Regions from separate parts of the Shewanella sp. S1-58-MNA-CIBAN-0166 genome, predicted to be linked through region 1. Evidence: predicted binding sites of a transcription regulator. Region 1 holds the regulator's gene; each other region holds the start of a gene.
What was found. Region 1 encodes FliA, which starts transcription of late flagellar genes. Its sites were predicted from a motif close to CTAAAGNTNNNNNNNNNNNNGCCGATA; they were not measured.

Region 2: the regulator FliA is predicted to act here: its motif matches at 3,286-3,312, upstream of pomA (flagellar motor protein PomA).
Region 3: the regulator FliA is predicted to act here: its motif matches at 3,575-3,601, upstream of AAEY99_RS17385 (cytoplasmic protein).

What each region holds. Positions count from the first base shown of each region.
Region 1 is NZ_JBEOPN010000031.1:30,057-36,080, forward strand. Features, by position in the region: gene AAEY99_RS16930 (chemotaxis protein CheA) at 1-1,044, opposite strand, end outside; gene AAEY99_RS16935 (protein phosphatase CheZ) at 1,060-1,797, opposite strand; gene cheY (chemotaxis response regulator CheY) at 1,811-2,194, opposite strand; gene AAEY99_RS16945 (RNA polymerase sigma factor FliA) at 2,239-2,958, opposite strand; gene AAEY99_RS16950 (MinD/ParA family protein) at 2,951-3,832, opposite strand; gene flhF (flagellar biosynthesis GTPase FlhF) at 3,837-5,222, opposite strand; gene flhA (flagellar biosynthesis protein FlhA) at 5,252-6,024, opposite strand, start outside.
Region 2 is NZ_JBEOPN010000019.1:15,450-21,473, forward strand. Features, by position in the region: gene dxs (1-deoxy-D-xylulose-5-phosphate synthase) at 110-1,975, opposite strand; gene ispA ((2E,6E)-farnesyl diphosphate synthase) at 1,998-2,879, opposite strand; gene xseB (exodeoxyribonuclease VII small subunit) at 2,919-3,155, opposite strand; gene pomA (flagellar motor protein PomA) at 3,494-4,261, shown strand; gene AAEY99_RS12615 (flagellar motor protein MotB) at 4,265-5,191, shown strand; gene thiI (tRNA uracil 4-sulfurtransferase ThiI) at 5,497-6,024, shown strand, end outside.
Region 3 is NZ_JBEOPN010000033.1:6,895-12,918, forward strand. Features, by position in the region: gene AAEY99_RS17365 (aromatic amino acid transport family protein) at 1-155, opposite strand, end outside; yybP-ykoY riboswitch at 414-525, shown strand; gene AAEY99_RS17370 (TMEM165/GDT1 family protein) at 621-1,175, shown strand; gene mdtD (multidrug transporter subunit MdtD) at 1,187-2,596, shown strand; gene AAEY99_RS17380 (SpoIIAA family protein) at 2,864-3,244, shown strand; gene AAEY99_RS17385 (cytoplasmic protein) at 3,345-3,539, opposite strand; gene ohrR (transcriptional regulator OhrR) at 3,703-4,194, shown strand; gene rlmC (23S rRNA (uracil(747)-C(5))-methyltransferase RlmC) at 4,184-5,317, shown strand; gene chrA (chromate efflux transporter) at 5,496-6,024, shown strand, end outside.

The DNA.
Region 1 (6,024 bases):
AACCGTTGTTTCACCTTGTGGGACAGACGCCGCTTTAGCAGGTGTTTTGTCTTTTACAGGTTCAACCTTTGGAGCAACTACAGGGACTGATGTCGCTACTGGTTTAACAACAGGAGCTGGGCTAACTTTTGCTGCTTGCACAGGAGCAACGGCTTTAGTAGGTTGAGCTGGAGGAGGCGTTTGCGATTTAGCAACTGGCGCAGTACCTTTTCCGTGTAATTCATCTAAAAGACGCTCAAATTCATCGTCAGTTATTTCATCAGAATCAACAAGGGGTTCAACAATAGGCGTTGCAGCAGGCTTAGTTGGAGCTGCAGTTTTGGTTTTAGCTTCAAATGAACCTGAGCCATGTAATTCATCTAATAATGCTTCAAACTCATCATCAGTGATTTCATCGCTACTACTTGCGGCAGGCTTTGAATCAATACTGTCTTTTTTTACTTCAGAAGGTTTAGCTGCAACAGGACTTTTACCCGGACCATGTAAGGCATCAAGCAACGCCTCAAATTCTGACTCATCAATGTCATCAATACTACCAGTGTCAGATACTTCCGCTGAGGGAATGCTAATATCTTCGACATATTCAGGATCACTGAATTCAACAATATTTTCAATTGGTTCTGGCTCATCTGCCGACATTTCTGAAGGTAATGGCGCACCTGAACTTAATAATTTGAGTTTAGCAAGTAATGCAGAATCAGCAGGGTCTTGTGATTCTCCCTGTTGAGTTTGAGCAAACATGGAATTAATCGCGTCGACCGCTTGCAAAATAATATCCATTAATTCTGCATTTACGCCACGTTTACCGGTGCGTAATAAATCGAACGTGTTTTCAGCTTCATGACACACGTCAACCATCGGTTTTAGACTTAAAAAACCAGCCCCACCTTTAACAGTATGGAATCCACGGAAAATAGCATTGAGTAAATCACTGTCATCAGGATTATTTTCAAGGGCAACTAGCTGCTCCTGTAGAAGCTCTAAAATCTCGCCAGCTTCAATTAAAAAGTCCTGGAGTATCTCTTCATCAACATCAAAAGACATTAAATTGACTCCTAATTAGAAACCCAGACTTGATAGCAGATCGTCTACTTCATCTTGACCTGTCACCACATCTTCACGCAGTTCAGCATGCATGATGGGACCTTCTGCTTCTATTTTATTTTCGTTTATAGTTGGCAATGATTCGGTAGTATGATCTCCGAATACCGTTAGCATTGAGACCAGATTACTTTCTACTTCACGAACTAAATCAATCACTCGACGGATCATTTGCCCCGTCAAATCTTGGAAGTCTTGCGCCATCAAAATTTCATTTAATAACTCGCGAAGACGATTAGAATCATTTTCACTATGTAACATAAACTGCTGAACATCATGACAAAGTGACTTAAACTCACCCATTTCTATGTCACGACGCATCAATTTATCCCACATTGGCGTCACTGATTGTATATTGCTAATGATGGTATCGGCCAAAGGTAGACATTCTTCAACTGCATCCATGGTTTTATTTGCAGCTTGTTCTGTCATGTCGATAACATAGTTCAATCTTTCTTTAGCATCTGGTATTTCGGTATTGGCTAATTCAGATAAACGGTTATCAACTTGAAAATCTTTTAGTGCACTATGGAGTTGTCGAGTTAGTTTACCGACTTCTTCAAAAAGCTCACGCTGCAATGGCGTTGCAAGCTCTCTGATCATTTCATCGGCTTTATCTTGTTGACCCAAGGTAAGCAATTCAACAAGTTCTTGGGCCTGTTCGAGAGTGATTAACCCCGATATTGATGCCTGCATGACTTATCCTTGCTTATGCGAGTCGTTCAAAGATTTTGTCTAACTTTTCTTTTAACGTAGCTGCGGTAAAAGGTTTTACGACATAACCATTTACACCGGCTTGCGCTGCAGCAATAATCTGTTCACGCTTAGCTTCTGCAGTTACCATTAGCACAGGTAAATGCTTTAACGAATCATCTGCACGGATTGCTCTAAGTAAATCAATACCTTGCATTCCAGGCATATTCCAGTCTGTTACCACAAAATCAAAATCGCCTTTTTGTAACATAGGTAGGGCTGTTGAGCCATCATCTGCTTCTTGGGTATTATTAAATCCCAAATCTCGCAACAAGTTCTTAATGATACGCCTCATTGTTGAAAAATCGTCAACAATAAGAATCTTCATATTCTTGTCCAAGGTTTCCTCCGGTGAGCTGACACTCGTTTGCTCTAGATAAGTTATTATTCTTGTGTCCAATGCTTGAGTTTCGCTTTTAATCTGAGCATTGCCTGACTTAATATCTGGCTTACTCGCGATTCGCTAACTTCAAGGATGGCACCGATTTCTTTTAAATTTAATGCTTCGTCGTAATACAACGACAACACTAATGCATCTCTTTCTGGCAATGTCTTAATTGCTTCAACCAATGCAGATTGGAATTGAATTTCAGCAAGCGAGTCAAAGGTTTCATCTGGCGTTTCGTTGTCTGTGATTAACACATCTTGCGACACGCCAAGGTCTTCTATGCCTATGATTTTACCAACAGAAACATCATTTAAGATATGATGGTATTCATCGAGAGACATATCAAGTTTTTCAGCAATTTCTGTATCATTGGCATCTCTTCCAAGCAGTTGCCCCAATTCATCAATTGCATGTGCTACTAGACGATTATTACGATGAACTGAGCGCGGAACCCAGTCACCACGTCGAATTTCATCTATCATTGCACCACGAATTCTGATGCCTGCAAAGGTTTCAAACTTAGCCCCTTTACTGTTATCAAATTTAGATGAGGCCTCAAGTAACCCCATCATCCCAGCTTGTAATAAATCATCAAGTTGCACCGATGCTGGTAATCTTGCCAGCATATGATGAGCAATTCTTTTTACCAACGGTGCATACTGTTCAACAATAGACGTTTTGTTATCGAACTGAGTATACGCGGCGGCTTTATTCACTCGTTCTTCCTTCTTGTATCGGCTTACGTTGTACAAGACGTTCAACAAAAAACTCTAAATGACCACCTGGCTGTTGTGGAACTGGCCAAGTCATAATTTTATTGGCTAATCCATGATAAGCAATAGCTGAAGGCGACTTAGGATACGCTTCAACAACTAACTTTTGCTTACGAACAGCTTTACGTAAATTTTCATCGAATGGTATTGTTGCCACTAATTCTAAAGCAACATCTAAAAATCTATCCGTCACTTTACTGAGTTTAGCAAATAATTCCATACCTTCTCGTAAACTACGTACCATATTTGCCACAATTTTGAAGTGGAACACACCATGTTCACGACTTAAAATTTTAATCAGCGCATAAGCATCAGTAATTGATGTTGGTTCGTCGCAAACGACTATCAATACATCCTGTGATGCACGAGAAAAACTCAGCACCATGTCTGATATACCAGCAGCAGTATCCACAATTAAAATATCGAACTGAGTTCGCATTTCACTAAATGCACGGATAAGTCCAGCATGTTGTGCTGGCGACAACTCAACCATCGCTTGAGAACCCGATGTGGCAGGAACAATACCAATACCTTTAGGTCCACGAACAATGATGTCATCTAATTCGGCATCTCCGGACAAAACATGAGATAAATTTTTCTCAGCACGTATCCCAAGCATGACATCGACGTTGGCTAAACCTAAATCGGCATCAAGCACTAATACGCGTTTGCCTTTTTCAGCTAGTGCTACCGCAGTATTAATTGACACACTGGTTTTACCCACTCCGCCTTTACCACCGGATACGGCAATTACTTTAACTTTATCGTTATTTGGTTGATTCATCATACGTAAACCACTTGCTTGATCCCGAGTCATATCTTTACTCAAATGCATAGGCTGTGTCATTAGACCACACTGTGTCTTGTGACGATTGTTGTTCTGTTTCATTTAACGCCGCGAGAGCCTTTTTAGCCAACTCTAACGTATCTGCTACTTTCATGTCCTCAGGAACACGTTGACCGTCAGTAACATAGCTTAATGGTAACTCATTTTGAATCAATACGCTCAATGCACCTGCAATTGATATCGATTCATCTAACTTTGTTAAAATCGCACCCGCTAATGGAATTCGTTTAAAATGTTCTACAGCATCTTGTAACACACGACGTTGACCAGTCGCAGATAAGACTAAGTAGCTCCGAATTGGGATCCTACTATTTGCTGTTAAATTATCCAGTTGCTGATATAAGCGCATATCTCGCTGTCCCATACCTGCGGTATCAATTAATACTAACTTACGATTTCTAAATTGATATAAAATTTGTTCTAATTCGGTTAAATCATGTGCTTGCTTAACCGGACAGCCCATTATTTTGCCATAAGTCGCTAATTGCTCATAGGCACCAATACGATAATGGTCGGTGGTAATCAATGCTACCTGCTCTGGGCCATGATGGGCGGCAAAGCGAGCGGCTATTTTAGCTAAAGAAGTTGTCTTACCTACACCGGTTGGACCAACAAACGCCACAACACCACCACGTTTAACTATATCGTCGCCTTGATTGTCGAGTAAATTGGCTAAACTTTGTGGTAATGCTCTCACTAAATCGGCTGGGGTATAGTGTTGACTTAGCCCCGCTAGTTTAGCAGCAACGGCTGGAGAAAACTCTGCTGCAATCAATTTACTTTCTAGCATGGCGCCAACAGGATCGGTACGCTTTTTTTGATCTTTCATCAACGATGAAACTTGATGGGTCAATAAGTTACGCAATGAAGCCATTTCTTCGCGCAGAGCATCCATATCAGCAGATTGATTTTTATTGGTTTTTTTAGCTTGCTCTGGTGCCGCTTGCGATTGAAAAGTTGATGCTGGTTTAGCAGACTTTGCCCCTTGTAATTGGCGGGCCCATTCTGGTAAATCCGGTTCATCTTGGCTGACAGACATTTGTTGTGTCATGCGATTATGTTGTTTTTGAAGTAAGGCTTGTAAAGAGTCGGCCTCAGGAGGTGGGTTCACCTTTGATTGAGCTTTCATCACAGGCTTAGCGCCTAATGACACCCTATCGTCACTAACATCCATAAAACCGGTAGTCGGCGCTTGTGATGCGATGGCGGCTTTAGGTTCATCATAATCTACAGCAGCGACAATTTCGATTCCGCCAGTGACTTTTTTATTTGACATAATGACAGCGTCAGAACCTAAGGTTTCTTTTACTTGAGCCAATGCAGCGCGCATATCTTTGGCAAAAAATCGTTTAATTTTCACTTATGCACCTCTATAAACTGACGTTATCACTATTGGCCTACTGCAGAAACAATTCTAATTTGTTTCTCGTCCGGGATTTCCTGATATGAAATCACTCGTAAATTTGGAATAGTGTATTTAACAAATCTTGACAGCGTTGACCTAAGCATACCCGATGTCAATAAAATGGCTGGTTGCCCTACCATTTCTTGCTTCTGTGCAGCGTCTAATAATGACTGCTGCATACGCTCTGCAAGACCCGGTTCAATATTAGGTCCTTCACCGCCAGTCGCCTGCATAGACTTATGCAACATCTGTTCCAACTCTGGCGCCAATGTTATGACAGGAATTTCGAGTTCTGGTCCAGAGATTTCTTGTACGATCATACGTTTTAACGCTATGCGCACTGCTGCCGTTAATACTTCAGTGTCATTGCTCTTAGTACCGTACTCTAATAGTGTCTGCACTATGGTGCGTAAATCTCGTACCGATACCCCTTCGTTAAGTAAGTTCTGCATCACTTTAACAACTGATCCCAGAGGCATGACATCTGGTACAAAACCATCCACTAATTTAGGAGAGTTCTTAGCAAGCATATCCATTAACTGCTGGACTTCTTCGTAACCTAATAACTTAGCAGCATTATTACTCAGTAACTGGCTTATGTGAGTCGCTACAACCGTTGCAGTATCAACGACGGTATAACCTAAAGTTTGTGCATGTTCACGTTGCTCTGGCGCTATCCAAACTGCCTCTAAACCAAAAGCTGGGTCGCGAGTTTCAATACCGTCTAGTTTACCGTAAACTTGGCCAGGATTAATGG
Region 2 (6,024 bases), on a different contig from region 1:
GTGCTATTTATCATAGTTACGTGCACTATGATCACTAGAACGCGAGCCATAAAAAAGGACTGATTTTTCAGTCCTTTTTTGATCCTCTGCCAGTAATAACAGTAGAATATTAAGCCATAAATGCTTGGATTTGCGCTAAAATACCTTCAGCATCAAGTTGAAGATCCGTGATGATTTCATCAGGTGCGCCGTGTTGAATAAATTCATCAGGCAAACCAATCTGTAACACAGGTTTTACTATTCGCATTTTGTGTAATGCTTCAATTACTCCAGAACCCGCACCACCCATAATCGCATTTTCTTCAACGGTAACGATAACATCATGGCTATTGGCAAGTTGTTCAAGCAAGGCTAAATCTAGTGGCTTAACAAAGCGCATATCGGCAATGGTAGCATCCAGTTTTTCAGCAGCATAGGTAGCAGCTTCAAGTGTGGTACCAAAGTTAACAATGGCAATTTTTTGACCTTGACGGGTTAATACCCCTTTACCTATCGGTATTAATGTCATGGCCTCGACTTGTTCAGCCCCAGTTGCAAACCCTCGAGGGTAACGTACCGCAGTCGGCCCATCTTGATAGCAATAACCTGTATAGAGCATTTGACGGCATTCGTTTTCATCTGATGGCGCCATAATGATCATATTGGGAATACAACGCATAAAACTTAAATCGAATGCCCCTTGATGAGTTGGGCCATCTGCACCAACAATACCACCACGGTCAATAGCGAATAATACTGGTAAACGTTGCAAAGCCACATCGTGGATAAGTTGATCGTATCCGCGCTGTAAAAAAGTCGAGTAAATAGCAACCACAGGCTTTAGACCTGCACAGGCAAACCCTGCGGATAAGGTGACCGCATGCTGTTCGGCAATGGCAGCATCAAAATATTGGCTTGGGAATCGTTGCGAAAACTCAACCATGCCAGAGCCTTCGCGCATAGCGGGCGTAATAGCGACTAACTTGTCGTCTGTGGCAGCCATGTCGCATAACCATTTACCAAACACTTGTGAAAACGTAGGTAAACCTGGTTTCGTTGTCGGTTTCTTAAACTGGCTAGGATCAAATTTAGGCACCGCGTGCCAGCCGATAGGATCTTTTTCAGCAGGCTCATAACCACGACCTTTTTTTGTCATGATATGCAGTATCTGTGGACCTTTGAGGTTACGCATATTACGCATTGTTTCAACGAGCGAATCAACATCGTGACCATCTATTGGGCCAATATAATTAAACCCTAGTTCTTCAAATAACGTTGCAGGCACCACCATGCCTTTAAGGTGCTCTTCAGTACGCTTAGCCATTTCTTTAATGACCGGCATCCCTTTAAGGACCTTTTTACTGTTTTCTCGAATGGTGGTATAAAAACGACCTGACATCAGCTGCGCCAAATGATTATTCAGTGCGCCAACATTTTCAGAAATCGACATTTCATTGTCATTCAGTACCACGAGCATGTCATTGTGCAAGTCGCCAGCATGATTTAAGGCTTCAAACACCATTCCCCCGGTCATGGCGCCATCACCAATTACAGCAACCACTTTTCGACCTGCACCTTCTTTACCTGCAGCAATCGCCATACCTAAGGCGGCGCTAACAGAGGTGCCAGAATGACCCACGCTAAACGTATCGTATGGGCTTTCTTCACGCCATGGGAAAGGGTGTAAGCCATTCTTTTGTCGAATGGTATGCATCTGTTCACGACGATCGGTAAGGATTTTATGTGGATAAGCTTGATGCCCTACATCCCAAACTAACTGATCAAATGGGGTATTGTAGACATAATGAAGTGCCACAGTTAATTCAACTGTGCCTAAGCCAGAAGCAAAATGTCCGCTAGAAATAGCAACAGACTGAAGTAAGAACTGTCTGAGTTCATCAGACACTTGAGGAAGTAAACCTTGAGGTAACTTCCTTAATTCTTCTGGTGTATTAGCTTTCGCTAGTACTGGAAATTTAGAAATATCGAAGCTCATAGCGAGATTGTCTGACTCTTTATTATAATCTTCGCTCAATAATGTAGTGGGCGAAGTCTGCAATTAACTGGCTATTGTATGGTAATTTAGTCAGCGCTGATAGTGCATCTTGTATTAGTTGTTCTGCACAGGCTTTGGCACCATCGAGACCCAATAGTTTCGGGAACGTGCTTTTATTCGATTGCTGATCGCTGCCTTGTGGTTTGCCTAGCTCTTCGGTGCTAGCAGTAATATCTAAAATATCATCTTGCACTTGAAAAGCTAGCCCAAGCGTATGGGCATATTTCATCATTAATTTATAATGCTCATCGGGTACGTCAGCAGCGATTAAGGCAAGCTCAACCGCACAACTGATTAACGCTCCGGTTTTTTTATTATGTAATTCGGTTAATCGGTCTAAATTTATACTGTGATCTGTTGCACTCAGATCAATCGCCTGCCCACCGCACATACCTTGATACCCTGAAGCTTTTGCGAGTACTCTGACCATCGCCAGTTGTTGCTTCGGATGTAAGTCATTACAAGGGGCTGTGATAATTTCAAAAGCCAATGTTTGCAACGCATCACCGGCTAAAATCGCGGTGGCTTCGTCAAATGCAATATGAACAGTTGGTTGGCCACGACGAAGTGCATCGTTATCCATTGCCGGTAAGTCATCGTGTATTAATGAATAGGCATGAATACACTCAATAGCAGCCGCGGCTTTATCAAGTGCATTGATATTGACACCGAGCATGTCACCTACACTGTAGACCAAAAATGGTCTTATGCGTTTCCCACCCAATAGCGCACCATGGAGCATCGCTGCTTTTAAAGCTGGTGCAGCGTCATCGAGCAGCGTTAAATGTTGGTTAAGAATACCATTAACGCGATTTTGGTATGTTGTTATTGCTTCAGCTAACACGTATCAAGACCTATTATTTAATACACACTATGTTGACGATTATTCACTTTCTACAGTGAACGACGCTAATTCAGCATCATCTTCATTTAATAAGATAGAGACTTTTTGCTGTGCTTGCTCAAGTTTGGCTTGGCTTTGACGTACTAACTTAATGCCACGCTCAAACTGCTTAAGTGCATCATCCAGCGACACTTCACCTTGCTCCAAATGAGCAACAATGGTTTCAAGTTCAGTTAATGATTGTTCAAAACTGAGATTTTCAGGTTTTTTAGCCACGAGTAATATTCCTTTCATTCAGCGTGTGACAAGGTATATCAGCCCAGCGTATCGGTCAAATACAGTCGCTGGTTATTTGCTCAACAGCACGCTTTGTTATTGAATTTTGTTTAGAATGTACAAAAACAAGCTAAACTTGAGCCAAGTTTGTCCGATAACAAGTCATGATTTAAATTTGCTAGCAAAAATAGTATTGAAACTTTTGCTGTAATACATAACGATGGGCATTGTTATCAACACAAAATGCTGTCGGATTATTCGGATCATATAACGTGCGCTAACAGCACGATGGAAGTAGCACAAATAAGCAGCATAACGACTGCGATTGAGGAGAGGTTGTGGATTTAGCTACCCTAATAGGTATTATCGGTGCTTTTGCATTTATTATTGGTGCGATGATCACCAGTGGTGGTATCGGATTATTTATCGATGTACCGTCAATTTTGATTGTTGTGGCAGGCTCTTTATTTGTGGTGATGATGAAATTTAACCTAAAGCAATTTTTAGGTTCAATAAAGATTGGTATGAAAGCCTTCATGTTTAAATTAGATAAACCTGAAGACTTGATAGAACAAGCTGTCACCATGGCTGATGCTGCCCGTAAAGGCGGTTTTTTAGCATTAGAAGAAGCGGTTATTACCAACACCTTTATGCAAAAAGCCGTTGATATGTTAGTTGATGGCCATGACGGTGATGTGGTGCGCAACGCATTAGAAAAAGACATAGCATTAACTGAAGAACGCCACAAAACAGGGGTGGGTATTTTTAAAGCCATGGGTGATGTGGCACCTGCAATGGGCATGATTGGTACTTTGGTTGGTTTAGTGGCGATGCTATCTAACATGGACGATCCAAAGTCTATTGGACCTTCAATGGCAGTGGCATTGTTAACGACTCTTTACGGCGCGGTGATTGCCAACATGATCGCCATCCCTATGGCGGATAAATTATCATTACGGATGAATGAAGAATTGCTTAATCGTAATTTAATTATGGATGCAGTATTAGCGATTCAAGATGGACAGAATCCACGGGTTATTGAAGGCTTTTTGAAGAACTATTTGGCTGAAAGTGTGCGAAAAATCGATACAACGGACGGAGAGTAACTCATGGCTAAGGCCAAGTGTGATTGTCCACCCGCTGGTGCCCCTATGTGGCTTGCCACATTTGCAGACTTAATGTCGTTGCTGATGTGTTTCTTCGTGTTGTTGTTAGCGTTCTCTGAAATGGACGTGATGAAGTTTAAACAAATCGCTGGTTCAATGAAGTATGCATTCGGGGTACAAAACAAAGTTGAAGTAAAAGACATTCCTAAGGGGACATCTGTTATTGCGCTTGAATTCCGCCCAGGTCGCCCCGATCCCACCCCAATAGAGATCATTAATCAACAAACCAATGAAATGACTCAACCGACGATAGAATATCAGGCGGGTGAAGAAGACAGCGCGGGTGGGACTCAAAAACAGAATGGTGAGCAACGCGGTGGCAATGCAGCCGCAACAGCGCAACAAGAAGCTGAAGCCGTTAAAAAAGACGCTGCCTCTTCGCAAGAAAACATTAATGATCAAGTTAAAAAAATGGCTGAAAAACTCAATGAAGAAATTGTCGATGGCGCCATTGAAATTGAATCTTTAGGCCAACAAATTATTATCCGTATCCGTGAGAAGGGCTCTTTTGCTTCGGGCTCAGGCTTTTTACAACCTAAGTTCAAACCTATTGTGCGCTCAATTGGTGAATTATTAAAAGATGTCCCTGGGATAATTACGGTGTCGGGTCACACTGATGGTGCTGATATCAATAATGAGCTTTACAGTTCAAACTGGGAACTATCAAGCCAACGAGCTGTGGCTGTGGCTCATGAATTAAGAAGAGTTTCTGGTTTTGATGAATCAAGGATGAAAGTGGTTGGCGAGGCGTCTAATCGGCCATTAATCGCCAATGATTCTATTGAAAATCAGGCTCGAAACCGCCGGGTAGAAATCTCTATCGAACAAGGTAAAGCGAAAGAGTCGAATGAAATAATTGTAACTCAATAGTTTGCCATCAAAAGATAAGCGCAATCTCTACAAGTTAAAGAGATTGCGCTTTTTTGTTTTATAAATGTGCCTTACAGCGCTTTTACTAACAAATAACAGATAAAAAAGTGAATATGTTTGGTTAATAGGCATCATTTGGTATAATCGGCGAATTATTGCATACGTTATGCTATTGACTGGATTGTATACACATCTAGAAAATAGAGCTGTGCTGTTTTTTTAATTTATTATCAAGGTATTACTGTCTTTTTTATTTAGCAAAACCGAGTGTAGTGCTATTTGATGGTGATACCTGTGGACGCCCCATGAAGTTTATTGTAAAGCTGTACCCTGAAATTATGATGAAGAGCAAGTCGGTAAGAATGCGCTTTACCAAAATGCTTGAAACTAATATACGTAATGTGCTTAAAAATGTGGATGAAGGTGCAAAAGTACAACGCTTATACGATCGTATCATCGTGCAAGTACCGAGCGATAAACCGGAGTTATGTGACGTTTTTGCAGAGCGACTAGCGTGTATTCCAGGTATTGCTCACGTGGTGCAAGTGAGTGAGTACACTTTTGATTCAATCGATCATATTTATCAGCAAGCTTTACCAAAGTACCGCGATGAAATTGCCGGTAAAACTTTTTGTGTCCGCGTAAAACGTTCTGGTAATCACGACTTTAATTCAATTGATGTTGAGCGTTATGTCGGTGGCGGATTAAATCAACACACTGAGGCGCTAGGGGTGAAACTTAAAGACCCTGACGTGACCGTTAATCTTGAAATCAATCAAGATAAGCTTTACATGGTTGAGCGTCGTATTCAAGGTTTGGGTGGTTTTCCGATG
Region 3 (6,024 bases), on a different contig from region 1:
AACGAGGTGTAAGCCGATAAACCCCAAATAACCACTAATAAGATTAATGCGGGGATCATCCCCAAAGCAGCTGTTGCTAATGGTAGCGCTAGCATGCCTCCGCCAATTGCCGTTCCCGCGACAATCGAAATAGAACCTAAAGTTTTAAAATTCACAGAAAACGTCCTGTTTAATTATTATTTTATTTGTGTCGGACATTAGCAGAAGGGTGACAGAGCAGGCAAGGATCTTTGACTGTTAAAGGCTAACAGCTATGTTTATAAACAATTACACAACAATAGACCAAACTTTTTTACACGTGATTATTGCAATAGCGTAGCATTACGGCGTTACGAGTAGGGTAAGGTTATTTATATGTCGAATTTACAATGTAAAATGAGTGCGTTGAATAAAATTATTTAATCGTTATAATGCGACTTGTTTTAGGGGAGTAGCTAATCTTGTCTTGCTGTTATGGCACACAAGATGTCTGTATCAACATAATTGGCCTCACGCCATGGTGCAGACAGTAACACACTGTTAATCAGTGATTTTACCAAGCGAGACCTAAGCACAGTAACTGCATCAAGGGGTATGCGGTGGCTCGTGCTTAGTTGTCATTTACCCCTAGGAATATCACATTGGAAGCTTTATTCGCCTCAACTCTTACTGTTGCCATCGCTGAAATAGGCGACAAAACTCAATTATTAGCCTTACTGCTCGCGGTGAGATTTAGCAATAAAACCGCTATAATCTCAGGCATTTTGTTCGCCACATTATTAAATCATTTTCTTGCTGCATGGCTAGGTCAATGGGCCATTGCGTGGATTGATCCACAATGGGCGACCTATCTGGTGGCCGGGTCATTTTTTGCTATTGCACTATGGGTGCTGATACCCGATAAAATGGATGATGATGATAATCGCTTCTATAAACTCGGTGCTTTTACTGCGACGTTTATTTTGTTTTTTATTGCTGAAATAGGGGATAAGACTCAAATTGCGACAGTAGTCTTAGCGGCAAAATACCAAGCACTGACATGGGTTGTCATCGGCACGACATTGGGAATGTTAATTGCTAATGTCCCAGTTGTGCTGGCTGGGCATTTTAGTGCTAACAAATTGCCCATGAAACTGATTCATCGCGGTTGTGCTGTGTTGTTTGCGCTACTTGGGGTCGCTACACTGCTGTGGTAAAAGGAGGTTCAATGTCCGATAACCAAGTTCTTGATGCAGATACTGCCCGCGGGTTGCCCTGGGTTGTTGCCATTGCTTTTTTTATGCAGTCACTCGATGGAACGATCCTTAATACTGCATTACCCGCTATGGCCAGTGATTTAAATGAAGACCCGCTGCGTATGCAAGGCGTGATTATCGCTTACATGCTCACCGTAGCATTGCTGATCCCTGCTTCTGGCTGGATCGCTGATCGCTTTGGCACCAAAAAAATCTTCTTTGGTGCGATCTTATTGTTCAGCTTTGGATCATTGCTTTGTGCATTGTCCAATTCATTAGATATGCTGATTGGTGCTCGGGTGGTACAAGGGTTAGGTGGTGCTTTAATGTTGCCAGTCGGCCGACTTGTAGTGCTGCGGGAATATCCACGTTCGGAATTGGTACGGATTATGGGCTTTATCACCATCCCCGGTTTACTGGGGCCACTGCTTGGTCCAACGATGGGCGGTTGGATGGTGCAATACTTGACATGGCATTGGATCTTTTTAATCAATCTGCCTGTCGGTGTAGTCGGTTGTTATGCGGTGTGGAAGTTCATTCCAGATCTTCGTGGTAAGGAAAAATCACGTTTCGATAGCTTCGGATTTTTGTTGTTTGGGGCTGCGATGTTATTGATCACCATCGCTATGGAAGGACTCGGCGAACTGCACTTGCCACACTTACGGGTGATGTTGCTGTTATTTGGTGGTATGGCGTGTTTGATAGCATATTGGCTGCGGGCTGGTCGTATTAGTCATCCACTGTTTTCGCCATCGCTATTCAACACCAAAACATTTGCTATTGGTCTTTTTGGTAATCTGTTTGCTCGTTTGGGCAGTGGTGCATTGCCATTCTTGGTGCCGTTGTTGCTGCAAGTTGCACTGGGTTATTCACCATCTCAGGCTGGAATGAGTATGCTGCCGCTGGCCGCTGCAGCAATAATGGCCAAATCAGTGGCTCGACCGATTATCGAACGCTTAGGTTATCGAGTAGTGCTTACCGCGAATACTTTGGCGCTTGGCGTTATGCTGGCGACCATGGGCTTGGTTAGCGAACAAACTCCTTACTGGTTGCTATTAGCTCTGTTGGCGATTCTTGGCGCGATTAACTCGTTACAATTTACGGCCATGAATGCCGTGACCTTAATAGATCTTGATGATGTTAATGCCAGTAGCGGTAACAGTCTATTGTCGGTAGTAGGTCAATTATCATTAAGTTTAGGGGTTGCGTGTGCAGGTGCTTTGCTCGGTGGCTTCAGTACCGATGTCGGCAGCGGTACAGCGGGAACGGTACTTGGCGCTTTCCAACTGACTTTCGTTACCGTTGGTCTTATGACAATGTTAGCCGCAGTGATATTTTCGCAATTATCTAAAGACGATGGCCGTCGGATAACCCATTCATAACAGTGCATCATTTCGCCGATTTCGGATAAAAAAAGGTATTTTGCGATTATTTATAACGCGGTATTTTTACCAAAATGATGCTCTGAATATGACACAGATAAACCTCAATTTTAATTTCCCATTAGTTTTTTGTGCAGTCCGGCACACACTTCATTGTATGGTTGGTTAAAATATAAGCATGCATAAGCTTTATGGATAGCCGTGTGCATGTAAATGTGTAAGCGGATGGTAAACGGATAATAAGCTGATAGTTAAAGGAGTCACGATATGGATATGAAGAAACATGGTTTATCGATAGGCATAAACCGAATTGAAAATGTGTTTTTTGTGACATTAAAAGCCATTGGCACATTAACCCACGAAGACTATCTCGTCATTACCCCTATGCTAGAGGGGGCATTAAGCCAAGTTGATCAACCTAAAGTGAGTTTGTTTCTCGATGCTACCGAGCTCGACGGCTGGGATTTGCGCGCCGCGTGGGATGATTTAAAGCTGGGGTTAAAGCACAAATCTGAGTTTGAAAGAGTGGCCATTTGGGGCAATAGAGATTGGCAAGAATGGGCGGCCAAAGTCGGTAGTTGGTTTATTGCGGGCGAGATAAAATATTTCGACGATGAAGATGATGCGTTGAAATGGCTTCGATACTAATACGATGTTCAAGGTATGTTTATCTCGAATGATGCCTATATCTTTACCGTTGTGATGGCATGATTAACCCTAGGAACAGATTCTCTAGGGCTATAAGCATTTACGCAGTGGTATTAACATTGTGACCACTGTTGCCAACGGGCTGCGGCGCAGGTGGTTGCGCTGCTTCAATGAGCTGCAATGCCATTTGACCTTCAATCTTTTGCTGTTCTTTAGCCATTACGGCCACTTTTAAGCTGCTGCCAGAATCAATCGTTGTTGGCATTGAAGACGGTGAATTAACACTAATTGACATGGTTAACCTTAATATAAAGTCGGATGGTAATAGTATATCGGCTGAAAATCGAAGTGCTTGACACATTTTTGCTAAAAAGCATTCGTTGAGCTTTTTTTGATTATAGGTTGCGCACAACCAATGTTATAATTAACTCATATTATTGGTTAGTGGAGTGAAGCCTATGTCTAGTAAAGCGCTTACTGAGTCTCAATTACCTTCAGCGCAAAACCCGCTAGCACTTGAAAATCAAGTGTGTTTTTCATTGTATAGTGCGACTAATGCGATGATCCGCGCATATCGACCATTATTAGATGAGTTATCGCTGACTTATCCTCAGTATTTAGTGATGATGGTACTTTGGAAAGAGCCGGGGATTAGTGTTAAAACCTTAGGTGAAAAATTACATCTAGATTCTGGAACGTTAACGCCCTTGCTAAAGCGTTTAGAAGGTAAGGGCTTAGTGAGCCGTGGTCGCAGTGAGTTAGATGAACGCGTGCGAGTATTACATGTTACTGAGCAAGGCCAACAATTACATCAGCAAGCGTTGAGTATTCCTGAACAGATGCGTTGTAAAGTGGGTGGCACTATTGAAGACTTACAACAATTAAAGCAACTGTGTGATCAAGCATTTACCATGTTAAATTCCGGAGAGGCGAGCAGCTGTGAAATGTGATTATTTTGAGCGTGGCGATTGTCTGTCATGCCGCAATATTCAACTACCTATGGTTGAGCAAGTGAGTGTAAAGCAACAACAATTAACCGATTTGTTTCGCGGCATCTCAGTTAAACAATGGTTAGCGCCAATATTAAGCGCAGAATCAGGTTTTCGTAATAAAGCCAAAATGGTCGTTTTAGGTGCAGCTCACAAACCTATTTTAGGTTTGGTTAATCCTAAAGGGGAGCCGGTCAGTTTATGTGACTGCTCGTTATACCCTAAAGATATGCAATTATTGCTACACCGTTTAGAGCGATTTGTGCAGCAAGCAGGCATACCACCTTATCGGGTCGATAAGAGCAAAGGCGAGCTAAAATTTATTTTACTGACTCGCAGCCAAAGTAGTGGCCAGTTTATGCTGCGTTTTGTATTACGTAGTGACCAAGCCATCGTGAGAATTGAACGAGAATTACCCCAATTATTACAAGAGTTTCCCGAAATTACCTTAGTCTCGGCCAATATTCAGCCAATCCACATGGCTATTCTAGAAGGCGAAAGGGAAATATTTTTAACGGAAACAACACGATTAGAAGAACAACTTAATAATGTACCGTTGTTCATACGGCCAAAAAGCTTTTTTCAAACTAATCCGGAGGTTGCCGCCCAGTTGTATCAAATAGCGAGGGAGTGGGTTACTGAATTCAAACCGAACTATATTTGGGACTTATTTTGTGGTGTCGGTGGATTTGGGCTTCATTGCGCTAACAGCAATACCCGTTTAACTGGAATTGAGATCGAATCTGAAGCAATAGAATGTGCCATCTTGTCAGCAACCAAACTAGGGCTTACACAAGTGGATTTTAGTGCACTCGATTCAACTCATTTTGCCAAAGGACAATCTGCTCAAGATAAACCAGATCTTATTATTGTCAATCCACCTCGGCGTGGATTAGGCAAATCATTATGCGATTTATTGAGTGAGTTTGCGCCTAAAGCAATCGTGTATTCTAGTTGTAATCCACACACCTTAATGAGCGATTTAGAGTGCATTACGGGTTATCAAATCACCAAAGTTCAAATGTTTGATATGTTTCCTCATACCGATCATTTTGAAGTACTGGTTATGCTAGAACAGCTGTAATAGTCTTTGTTATCAATTAAGGTGTTTTATAATCGAAATTAAGTACTCGTTTGGTGTCGCTAAATTATAGGTTATATCGAACAAAGGTAGCTGTTAGGTTGTGGTATATGTTGTCATCATAAAAATGTCATCTCAATGTCATAACATTGTTTATTAACATAAAAAAGGTACTAGGACGATGTGGCAAATTTTCAGTCGCTTTTTAGCGTTAGGGTTAATCAGTTTCGGTGGCCCTGCGGCTCACATAGGCTATTTTAGAAAAGCATTTGTTGACGACTTACAATGGCTAGACGGTAAACAATATTCAAGTTTTATCGCCCTGAGTCAGTTTATGCCTGGGCCAGGCTCAAGCCAGATAGGGTTTGCAATTGGGTATCATCGAGGTGGTTTATTGGGCGGATTAGCCGCCTTTTTAGGTTTTACCTTGCCGTCTTTTTTACTGATGTTTTTATTTGCTGTGACCAGTGCTCAATGGTTGGAGATGACGGCCGTAGAGGGGGCTATTCATGGCTTAAAGCTACTGGCAGTAGTGGTCGTAGCGGATGCGACTTTGTCAATGTTCAATCAATTCTGTCAACGAAAAACCGCTAAAATACTCATGGCTGCCACCGCCGTTGCTATCATATTAATGCCTTCATTATTAATGCAAATTGGCGTACTAGTTGTGGCCGCTATTGTTGGAGTCATGTTGATGACTCGGGGTGAGC